Regions from separate parts of the Arthrobacter sp. NPDC080073 genome, predicted to be linked through region 1. Evidence: riboswitches for the same ligand, from Rfam matches in the RefSeq annotation. Region 1 holds a riboswitch; the other holds the start of a gene.
What was found. A riboswitch is a leader RNA that binds a small molecule or an ion and turns the genes downstream of it on or off. The one in region 1 is predicted to bind S-adenosylmethionine.
Positions count from the first base shown of each region.

Region 2: another riboswitch for S-adenosylmethionine. It lies ahead of AB0O52_RS15305 (DUF1737 domain-containing protein); the one in region 1 lies ahead of AB0O52_RS03555 (aminotransferase class V-fold PLP-dependent enzyme).

Region 1 covers NZ_JBFBKR010000002.1:297,396-302,126, forward strand. The annotation lists gene AB0O52_RS03550 (class I SAM-dependent methyltransferase) at 1-389, opposite strand, end outside; gene AB0O52_RS03555 (aminotransferase class V-fold PLP-dependent enzyme) at 440-1,864, opposite strand; SAM riboswitch class IV at 1,900-2,012, opposite strand; gene hisN (histidinol-phosphatase) at 2,185-2,997, opposite strand; gene AB0O52_RS03565 (ribosome small subunit-dependent GTPase A) at 3,076-4,191, opposite strand; gene aroA (3-phosphoshikimate 1-carboxyvinyltransferase) at 4,194-4,731, opposite strand, start outside.
Region 2 covers NZ_JBFBKR010000013.1:58,765-63,495, reverse strand. The annotation lists gene AB0O52_RS15325 (cupin domain-containing protein) at 1-142, shown strand, start outside; gene AB0O52_RS15320 (ornithine cyclodeaminase) at 225-1,256, opposite strand; gene AB0O52_RS15315 (Lrp/AsnC family transcriptional regulator) at 1,414-1,845, opposite strand; gene AB0O52_RS15310 (hypothetical protein) at 1,901-2,260, shown strand; SAM riboswitch class IV at 2,364-2,476, shown strand; gene AB0O52_RS15305 (DUF1737 domain-containing protein) at 2,487-2,744, shown strand; gene AB0O52_RS15300 (rhodanese-like domain-containing protein) at 2,741-3,151, shown strand; gene AB0O52_RS15295 (O-succinylhomoserine sulfhydrylase) at 3,152-4,360, shown strand; gene AB0O52_RS15290 (glutamate--cysteine ligase) at 4,372-4,731, opposite strand, start outside.

The DNA.
Region 1 (4,731 bases):
AGGGGATCGCACCAGTGCCAGGCTTGGGCAACGCTGACGACGTCGAATGCTGAGTCCGCCAGTCCAGTTGCCTCGGCCGTGCCCTCCAAGGCGATTACTTGGGGGTAGGTTTTGCGCAGCTGAGTGAGCATGTCCGTGGAAGGGTCCACTGCGGACACCGTGAGCCCACGCTCGACGAGGAGCGAGGTGAACTTTCCGGTGCCGGCGCCGATGTCTGCCGCGTCCCGTGCGCCTTCAGGCAGTAGCCAGTCAGCCGAATCCGCGGGGTAGCCGGGCCGGACGCGGTCATAGTGTTCACCGCCGTCCTGGAAACTCCGGCCGAGTTCAAGGCGCCGTTCCTCATAGAGTTTCGGGCCGGCTGACGTGCCTTTGGGGGGTCGCGGGGCCACGCAGGAACTCCTTCGCAGGACAGGAAAAATACCCTACGAATCTACCGCAATCAGTCGGTGCTGCAGGGAGCGGCGCCGGCGGTCCCGGGAGTGTTGGGAGCCCATTCCGGGTAGCTTCGGTGATCGTTCGCCGGCACCCACCGGCCGGCATCCACAACGTAGTCCCAGCCGAGGCCATTGCTCTTGAGCGCCTGGATGCCCGCGATGAGCCGGGTGGCGTCTTCCAGGCGCGACCCCACGCCGAAACTGGCGCGCAGGGATCCGGAGGGAAGGCCGAGGCGCTTGAGCAGCGGGTGGGCGCAAAAGCGTCCGTCGCGCAGGCCAATGCCGTGCTCGGCCGCAAGGTAGGCAGCGACGAGTCCGGCGTCGTAGCCCTGGAGCGAGAAGTTCACGACGCCGATGGTGTCCAGGGGATCGGTGTCGCTGAAGATCTGGTGCACGGTCACGCCGTCGATTTCCTTGAGGCCCTCGACCAGATGCGATCGGATGGCGGCCTCGTGGGCGTGCCATTCATCGTGGTCGAGGCTTGCAATGACCTGCGTGGCGCGGGCGAGGGTTGCCGCGCCGAGGACGTTCGGTGAGCCTCCTTCGTGCCTCGCCGGTCCCGTGGCCCAGCTGACGGAATCGAGGCGTGCCTCGCGGACGGCACCTCCTCCTGCCAGGTGCGGCGTTCCGGCGTCGAGCCAGTCGGGTCGGCCCACCAGGACGCCGGCGCCGAAGGGTGCATAAAGCTTGTGCCCCGAGAAGACCAAGTAGTCAACATCCGCGGCGGCGATGTCGATCCGACGATGCGGGGCGAGTTGCGCCGCGTCCACCACGATCCGCGCCCCGAATTCGTGCGCCAGGGCAGCGAGTTCCTTGATGGGCAGGATCTCGCCGGTCACGTTCGACGCGCCGGTGACTGCCAGGAGGCTGACGCCACCGTGGGAGAGTGCCGTGCGGACGTTGGCCACCGTCTCGGACAACGTTCCCGCGGCCACGATGCTGCGGTGGGGGACGCCCTGCCACGGCAGGAGATTGGCATGGTGCTCGATGTCCAGGTAGAGGACTTCGCCAGTGTGCCGACCGTCCTCAACCGGCAAGCACCCGGCCAGCAGATTGAGGGAATCGGTGGTGTTGCGGGTGAAAATGACCGAATCGTCCGGCCGCCCGCCAACGAACTCACGGACGATGTTGCGGGCGTTTTCGTAGACCGAGGTGCTGATCTGGGAGGCATAGCCTGCGCCGCGGTGGACGCTCGCGTAGTACGGCAAGATCTCGTTGAGGTACGCGGAAACCACGGTCAGGGCAGGCGCAGACGCGCCGTAGTCGAGGTTGGCGTAGCGGATGTGGCCGCCCTGGATCAAGGGTGCCTGCAACTCGGCGCCGGTGACCGCGGCCAGCGGGCGGGCTGCCCGGGGCTGGGATTCAGGGCGCTGCGGTGCAGATTCGTTGTTCAGCGAAAGAGCCGGGGAAGTAAATGTGGCTGTGCTCATGGGACCTCACTCAAGAGGGACCCCTGCGTGCAGGGGGTCCGCGCTTGCCGCATCCGTTCCGGACCGGCCGGGTCGTCACCCGGGGCACCCCGCCGCGATGGAGGGTTGCCGGCCAGCAAACCGGGGTTTCGCGCTGGCACTCGTGACCTGTAAAGAGCGTAGGACACCGGCAACGCTGGTTCCAATGTGACCGGCGATTGTTAAGCGGATTGTTACACGGCCGGAAAATGTGCCTTTCGCCGAAGAAAAAGCAGCGGACGCCCCCAAAGAGGGGCGTCCGCCGTCGTTTATTCGGTCGTCTATTCAGTGAAGGGAACGGATTAGAGGAGGTCGTCGAGTTCGGGGTTGAGCCTCTTGAGGACCTCGGAGTGCAGGATCGAGTTCGTTGCGACGGCGTTTCCGCCGAAGGGACCATCTGCGCCGTCCAAGGACGTGAAGCGTCCCCCGGCCTCGGTCACGATCGGCACCAAGGCGGCCATGTCGTAGACCTGGAGTTCCGGCTCTGCGGCGATGTCCACGGCGCCCTCGGCCACCAGGCAGTAGGACCAGAAATCCCCGTACGCGCGGCTGCGCCAGACATCGTTCTCGAGGCCCAGGAAGTTGTCCAGCGAACCATGCTGCTTCCACTCGGACAGCTCGGAGTAGGAAAGCGACGCATCTTCAAGCCGCGACACGTTGGAAACCTTCAGCCGGGTGGCTGCGGCCAGCGATCGGCCCATGTACGCGCCCGAGCCCTTTGCTGCCCACCAGCGCTTGCCGAGCGCCGGAGCGCTCACGAGCCCGACTACTACCTCGCCCTCGTCCACGAGGGCGATGAGCGTGGCCCAGACGGGTACGCCACGAACGAAGTTCTTGGTCCCGTCGATCGGATCGATGATCCAACGCCTCGAGCCGTGGCCCGTGCTGCCGAATTCTTCCCCAAGGACGGCGTCGCGGGGGCGGGAACGGGAGAGCTGCCCGCGGATTGCTTCCTCGGCGGCTTTGTCGGCATCGGTGACGGGGCTCAGGTCGGGTTTGGTCTCGACCTTGAGGTCCAGTGCCTTGAACCGCTCCATTGTCAGGGAATCGACGGAGTCGGCCAGGACATGTGCCAGCCGCAGGTCGTCGTTGTAGCTCGAATCGGGTTGGGTCATGGTTCCAAACTACCGTCTATTCACGGGTGAGCCGGGGAGGTAGGACGCCAAAGCGCGCGCTGTTAGTCGAGCGTGCTCTTAGTTGACAGTGCCCAGTTCCTTCGCCTCTTGGGCTTCCATGCGCGGGTCCGCGCCGAGAAGCCGGCGCAACGACGCCAAGCGGGCCGGGCCTGCCTCGCCGGCGTGGCCGTCGGCGACCCAGGAATCCAGTCCGCATCGAACCGCGGAGGCATCGTGCTTGCAGCCTCGCTCGCACATTTCCGTTCCGGGTTCCAGATCCGGGAAGGCGTGCAGGATGCGGTCGGGGTCCACGTGGGCGAGGCCGAAGGAGCGGATGCCGGGCGTATCGATGATCCAACTGCCGGCGGGGGCGTCACTGAGTTTCAGGGCGAGGGCAGAGGACGAGGTGTGGCGTCCGCGCCCTGTCACGGCGTTGACCCCGCCCGTGGCGCGTTCGGCGCCGGTCAGGGCATTCACCATGGTGGACTTCCCGACGCCGGAATGGCCCAGGAGTACGGTTACCTTCCCGTCGAGATAGTCCCGCAATTGGCCGACGGCGTCGCCATCGAGGCGGGCGGACAGGCCGTCGTCCGAACGGGCGTCGATGCCGGAGGCCCCTGCGTCGGCCGTGCGGCTGATGATGATGGGGAAACCGAGGCTCACATAGTTGGCGAGCAATTCGGTCGGATCCTTGACGTCGGCTTTGGTGACGAGCAGCAACGGCTCGATTCCGGCGTCGTACGCTGCCACCAACGCGCGGTCGATGAATCCGGTGCGCGGCTCCGGATTGGCGGCCGCGACCACCACCACGAGCTGGTCGGCGTTGGCGACGACGGCCCGTTCGATCGGGTCCGTGTCATCGGCACTTCGCCGCAGGAGGGTCTTGCGCTCCTGGACGCGCACGAGGCGGGCGAGGGTGTCCGGGGCTCCCGACACATCGCCGACGAGGGCCACGAAGTCTCCGGGAACCACGGGGGAGCGCCGGAGTTCGCGGGCGCGGGCCGCGATGACGATGCGCTCGTTGTCCGAGCTTTCGCCCACTATCGCGGTGTAGCGGCCGCGGTCGACTGTGATGATGCGCCCGATCACGGCGTCGTCGTGGCTGGGGCGGTCCTTCGTGCGGGGGCGTGTGCCCTTCTTGTTGGGGCGGATCCGGACATCGGATTCATCCCAGGAGCTTGCGTCGCGAGCCATCGTCAGTTGCTTGTCTCCATAGAACCGGTTGCTGGAGTGCCGGTGTCCGTGGCCGTTTGGCCCGCGCTGAGCATCGATGCCCAGATTTGCGGAAATTCGGGCATGGTCTTGGACGTCGTCGCGATGTCTTCAACCTGGACACCCTCGACGGCGAGCCCCAGGATGGCGCCCGCGGTGGCCATGCGGTGGTCGGCGTAGCTGTGCACGACGCCGGCGTGCAGCGCTGCGGGCCGGATCACCAGGCCGTCGCTGGTTTCTTCGGCGTCGCCGCCAAGCAGGTTGATTTCGGCGACGAGCGCGGCCAGCCTGTCCGTTTCGTGTCCCCGCAAATGCGCGATGCCGGTGAGCCGGGAAGGGCCGGAAGCCAGGGCGCACAATGCCGCCACCGTAGGGGCGAGTTCGCTGGTTTCGTCGAAGTCCGCGCCCAGGATCTCCGGGCCGCCCGTGACTGTCAGCGTGCCCTTGTCCAGTGTGACAGTGGCACCCATGGTGGCGAGGATGTCCCGCCAGAGGTCCCCGACTTGCGTAGTGTTGGCAGGC
Region 2 (4,731 bases), on a different contig from region 1:
GGGGTTCGCCTTGGTCAGCTGCAGCCTCTCACCGGGATACGAGAGATCGGACTCCGCGAAACCGACGGCACGCGACATCGAATCGCTCGTTTTGAGGTTCCCCGGGCATGCCGAGCTGATCCTGCGCCTCGCGGCCGTATAGCGCGGCCGGATGGCCGGATGGCCGGATGGCCGGATAAAAACGTCTGGTGCGCCGGTTCTGGGGCCGGCGCACCAGGCTTCTTTCAGGACCCGATCGGAGAAAGTGCCCGCACCAGACCGAAGAGGTCCTTGGGGTCATCAGGGTTCGCGACCAAGTCGATCTCCTCGAAGAATTCTGAGCCCTCAACGGCATCGCGGAGGTAACGCAAGGCGGAAAAGTCCTCGATCGCAAAGCCAACGGAATCAAATATGGTGATCTGGTCCCTGGAGGTCCGGCCCGGAGCGCGCCCGCCAAGGACCTGCCAGAATTCCGTGACCGGGAAATCGGCGGACATCTGCTGGATCTCGCCTTCAATCCGCGTCTGTGGATCAAATTCCACAAAGACATCGCCGAGGCGCAGGATGGCAGAGTCGAGTTCGGTCTTCCCTGGGCAATCGCCACCGATCGCGTTGATGTGGACACCGGGCGAAACCTGGTCTGCCGTCAGGATAGTGGCGTTGGCTTTGTCCGCTGTGCACGTGGTGATGACGTCGGCGCCCTCCACCGCGTCAGCCGCCGAGCCTGCGATGGTGACGTCGAGGCCCAGCGGAGCCATGTTCCGGACGAATTTCTCCATCGCCGCCGGATCCGTGTCCCAGATCCTGACACTGTTGATACCCAGGGACGCCCGGAAGGCCAGGGCCTGAAACTCCGATTGGGTTCCGGTTCCGATCATCGCCATGACGCAGGCATCGGGGCGCGCGAGTTTCTTCGCGACCATACCGGACGTGGCCGCCGTTCGCAGCGCTGTCAGCACTGTCATTTCTGCGAGGAACGTCGGATAGCCGTTGTGGACGTCGGACAGGACGCCGAAAGCCGTCACGGTCTGGAAGCCACGCGCTGGATTCGAAGGGTGTCCATTTACATACTTGAAGCCGTATGTTTCCTGGTCGCTGGTGGGCATCAGCTCGATGACCCCGAATGGGGTGTGACTTGCCACCCGCGGAGTCTTGTCAAAAGACTCCCACCGCCGGAAGTCGTCTTCCAAGTACTGGATCATCCCCGAGATGATGGTCTCCGGACCCCGCCCGGCCGTCCAGCGAACCATATTGCGGACATCGACAAAGCGCGTCATGTGCGCTCCTTTCCCTCATAAGCACTGTTGCTACGAGGCTACGGAGCGGCGATATGCATCCACAATTGCCAAAGTATGTACTTTTCATTGAAAATCTGTACAAAACGACGAAAGGGTTTGTACATAATGATCATTCGGCGCGCGTCCTATGCGGGCACTACCGCAGAACGGAGCTGAGCAACAGGCTCGTCTCGCTATTGACGATCCCCTCGATGCCGCGGATCCTCCCGAGTACCTGGTCAAAATCGCTGAGGCTTTCCGTGCGTAGCTCGGCCACGAGGTCCCATCCGCCGTTGGTGGTGTGCAACGCCCAGATCTCCGGGAATCCCCGAAGCTGGCGAATGACCTTGTCGGCCGATCGTCCCTCCACGGCAATGAGCGCGATAGCTCTAATAGCAAGTGGATCGACCTCATCGCGCACCCTCGCCGTGAAACCAACGATGGTTCCGGTGGAGACAAGACGCTCGAGCCGGCTATTCACGGTTGCCCTGGCGACGCCCAGCTTGCGCGCGAGGCTCGCCACGGACGCCCTGCCGTCCTCCCGGAGGGCGGAGAGGAGCTGACGGTCAAGGTCGGTAAGTGCTGCCATAAAGATAAACGTATCGCCCATTCCCCAAGCGGGCCTGAGTCCGTAGGGTATCGACATGAGCATCTACATCAGCCCCGACTCTGCTGCGTGGTCGCTGACGGCCATGGCGACTGGTGCGTCAGCGGGATCAATCGATGATGCGAACGGTATGTCCAACCTGGTGAAGGAAATCTACGAGACAGAAGGTTTCGAAGCCCTGTCAGGAGTGGTTTTTGCCTTGGCTCATCACAACAGTCTCTCGCTGCATGCGCTCGCCACGGCCACCGGGATATCCGTACACGAGTTGCTGGAAATCCGGAAGCATCAAGGGTCGACTTTTCATCACTCCCCCACAGGAGCAGCGTCGCGGTTTGACGCCATTCCTCCCCGGATACAGGCGAGCCTGGAACCGCTGCCCGATGATACCGAGGCCTAGAGCTACCGGTTCCCAGCCTTGGCAAGCCTGACTGCCGCCCGGTTACGGAACATGACGACGGCCGGTGATGCAGGCCGCCGTCGCGGATGTTATTTTCTTCTTGAGTAATGAGCACCAGCGCAAAGCCCTGACTTGCTGGTCGGCAACCCTCTCTCCGGCGGGGTGCCTCAGGTGACTACTCGGCGTATCGACACTTTCGAACTGCAAGCGTGACTGAGGAGCACCAATGCCTGAACCCACCGAAGAAAAACTCTCCTACCGTCTCATCACGGGCCCTGACACCAAGGAATTCTGCGAGCGGATCTCTACCGCCCTCGCGGAGGGATACGTGCTGCACGGGAGCCCGGCCGCGACGTTCAACGGCAGTGACGTGATTGTGGCGCAGGCCATCGTCCTCCCCGCGGCGATCGCCAGCGCGGACGCAGCTGTTGCCAATGCCGTGGATCAGCTTGACGAAGAGTTCGACGGCGAGGGCCACGCATGAGCTACGCAGGCGACCTCAGCCCGCACGACGCCTGGGCCAAACTGGAGCAGGGCGCCATCCTGGTGGACGTCCGTACCGAAGCCGAGTGGGCACACATTGGCATCCCGGACACCAAAGCCACCGAAAACGATCCCCTGTTCATCCAGTGGAACCTTGCCGGCGGGATCCCCAACACGCGTTTCATCGAACAGCTGACGCAGCAGGCTCCGGAAGCAGATGGCACCGAGCTGGTCTTCCTCTGCCGCTCCGGCCAGCGTTCCATCGCTGCCGCCATCGCCGCAACGCAGGCTGGCTACACCTCGTACAACGTCCTTGAGGGCTTTGAGGGCGAGCCGGACCGCTACGGTGAGCGAACCGTGAACGGCTGGAAAAACCGTGGACTTCCGACGAACCTGGGGAACATCTAAGTGACTTTCAATCCTGACGCCGCCGGCTGGAGCCCTGACACCCAGGCCGTCCGCGGCGGTCTTGACCGCACCAACTTCCAGGAAACGTCCGAGGCCGTCTTCCTGAACTCAGGGTTCGTCTACGAATCCGCCGCAGCCGCGGAGCGCGCGTTCACAGGCGAGGACGAACGCTTTGTCTACTCCCGTTACGGCAACCCCTCCGTGGCCACCTTCCAGGAGCGGCTCCGCCTGCTCGAAGGCACCGAGGCGTGCTTCGCGACGGCGTCGGGCATGTCCGCTGTCTTCACCGCCCTCGGTGCGTTGCTGGCTGCCGGCGACCGCGTGGTTGCCGCCCGCTCGCTCTTCGGTTCCTGTTTCGTGATCCTCAACGAGATCCTGCCGCGCTGGGGCGTCGAGACCGTCTTCGTCGACGGGCCGGACCTGGACCAATGGCGTGCCGCGTTGTCCGAGCCCACAACGGCAGTGTTCTTCGAGTCGCCGTCGAACCCCATGCAGGAAATCGTGGACATCGCCGCGGTGAGCGAGCTCGCGCACGCGGCCGGTGCCACCGTCGTCGTCGACAACGTCTTTGCCACTCCCCTGCTGCAGCGCTGCGGCGATCTCGGCGCAGACGTGATCGTCTACTCAGGCACCAAGCACATCGACGGCCAAGGCCGGGTCCTGGGCGGAGCGATCCTGGGCACCAAGGAGTTCATCGACGGTCCCGTCAAGCAGCTCATGCGGCACACCGGGCCCTCGCTTTCCGCGTTCAACGCCTGGGTCCTGACCAAGGGCCTGGAGACCATGGCACTGCGCGTCAATCACTCCTCGGCGTCTGCGTTGCGGATCGCCGAATGGCTTGAAGAACAGCCGGCCATCAGTTGGGTCAAGTACCCGCTGCTGACCTCGCACCCGCAGTACGAGCTCGCCGCGAAGCAAATGAAGGCCGGCGGAACCGTGCTCACCTTCGAGTTGCTCCCCTCTGCGGGGCGATCGGCGAAAGAGGCGGCCTTCGCACTGCTTGACGGGCTCGCCGTCATCGACATCTCGAACAATCTGGGCGACTCCAAGTCCCTCATCACCCACCCTGCCACCACGACGCACCGCGCCATGGGCCCGGAAGGCCGGGCGGCGATCGGCCTGAGCGACGGTGTCGTGCGGCTTTCGGTGGGGCTGGAGGATGTGGACGACCTCATCGGGGACCTGGAGCGGGCCCTCAAGCAGGTCTAGCAGGCACCTGGTTAACCCGGCGCTTCGCGCCAGTCCTGGCGCACCCACGTAAGGACGGGCTGCGGTTTGGTGTCGCTCTCGTCCTTCTCGGAGCGCATCGTGATCTGAACGGCGTGCTCGACGACGGCGGCCAGCCCGGCGGCGTCGGGCGTGCCCCCGTTGCTCTCGCTCCAGCGCTCGGCAACACCACGCTGTTCGATGGCGCCGTTGCCGCGGCCCAGGATGGCCGCCACGCCGGCTTGGACCAAGTCGAATTCGCCCTGTTCGGCGAGCACAGGTTCCAGATACTCCACCAACGACCAGACGACGTCCGCGGCGGGCTCCGGGCGGAAGGTTCCAAAGTCCAACAGCTCGGTGCGGAGTCCGAAGTT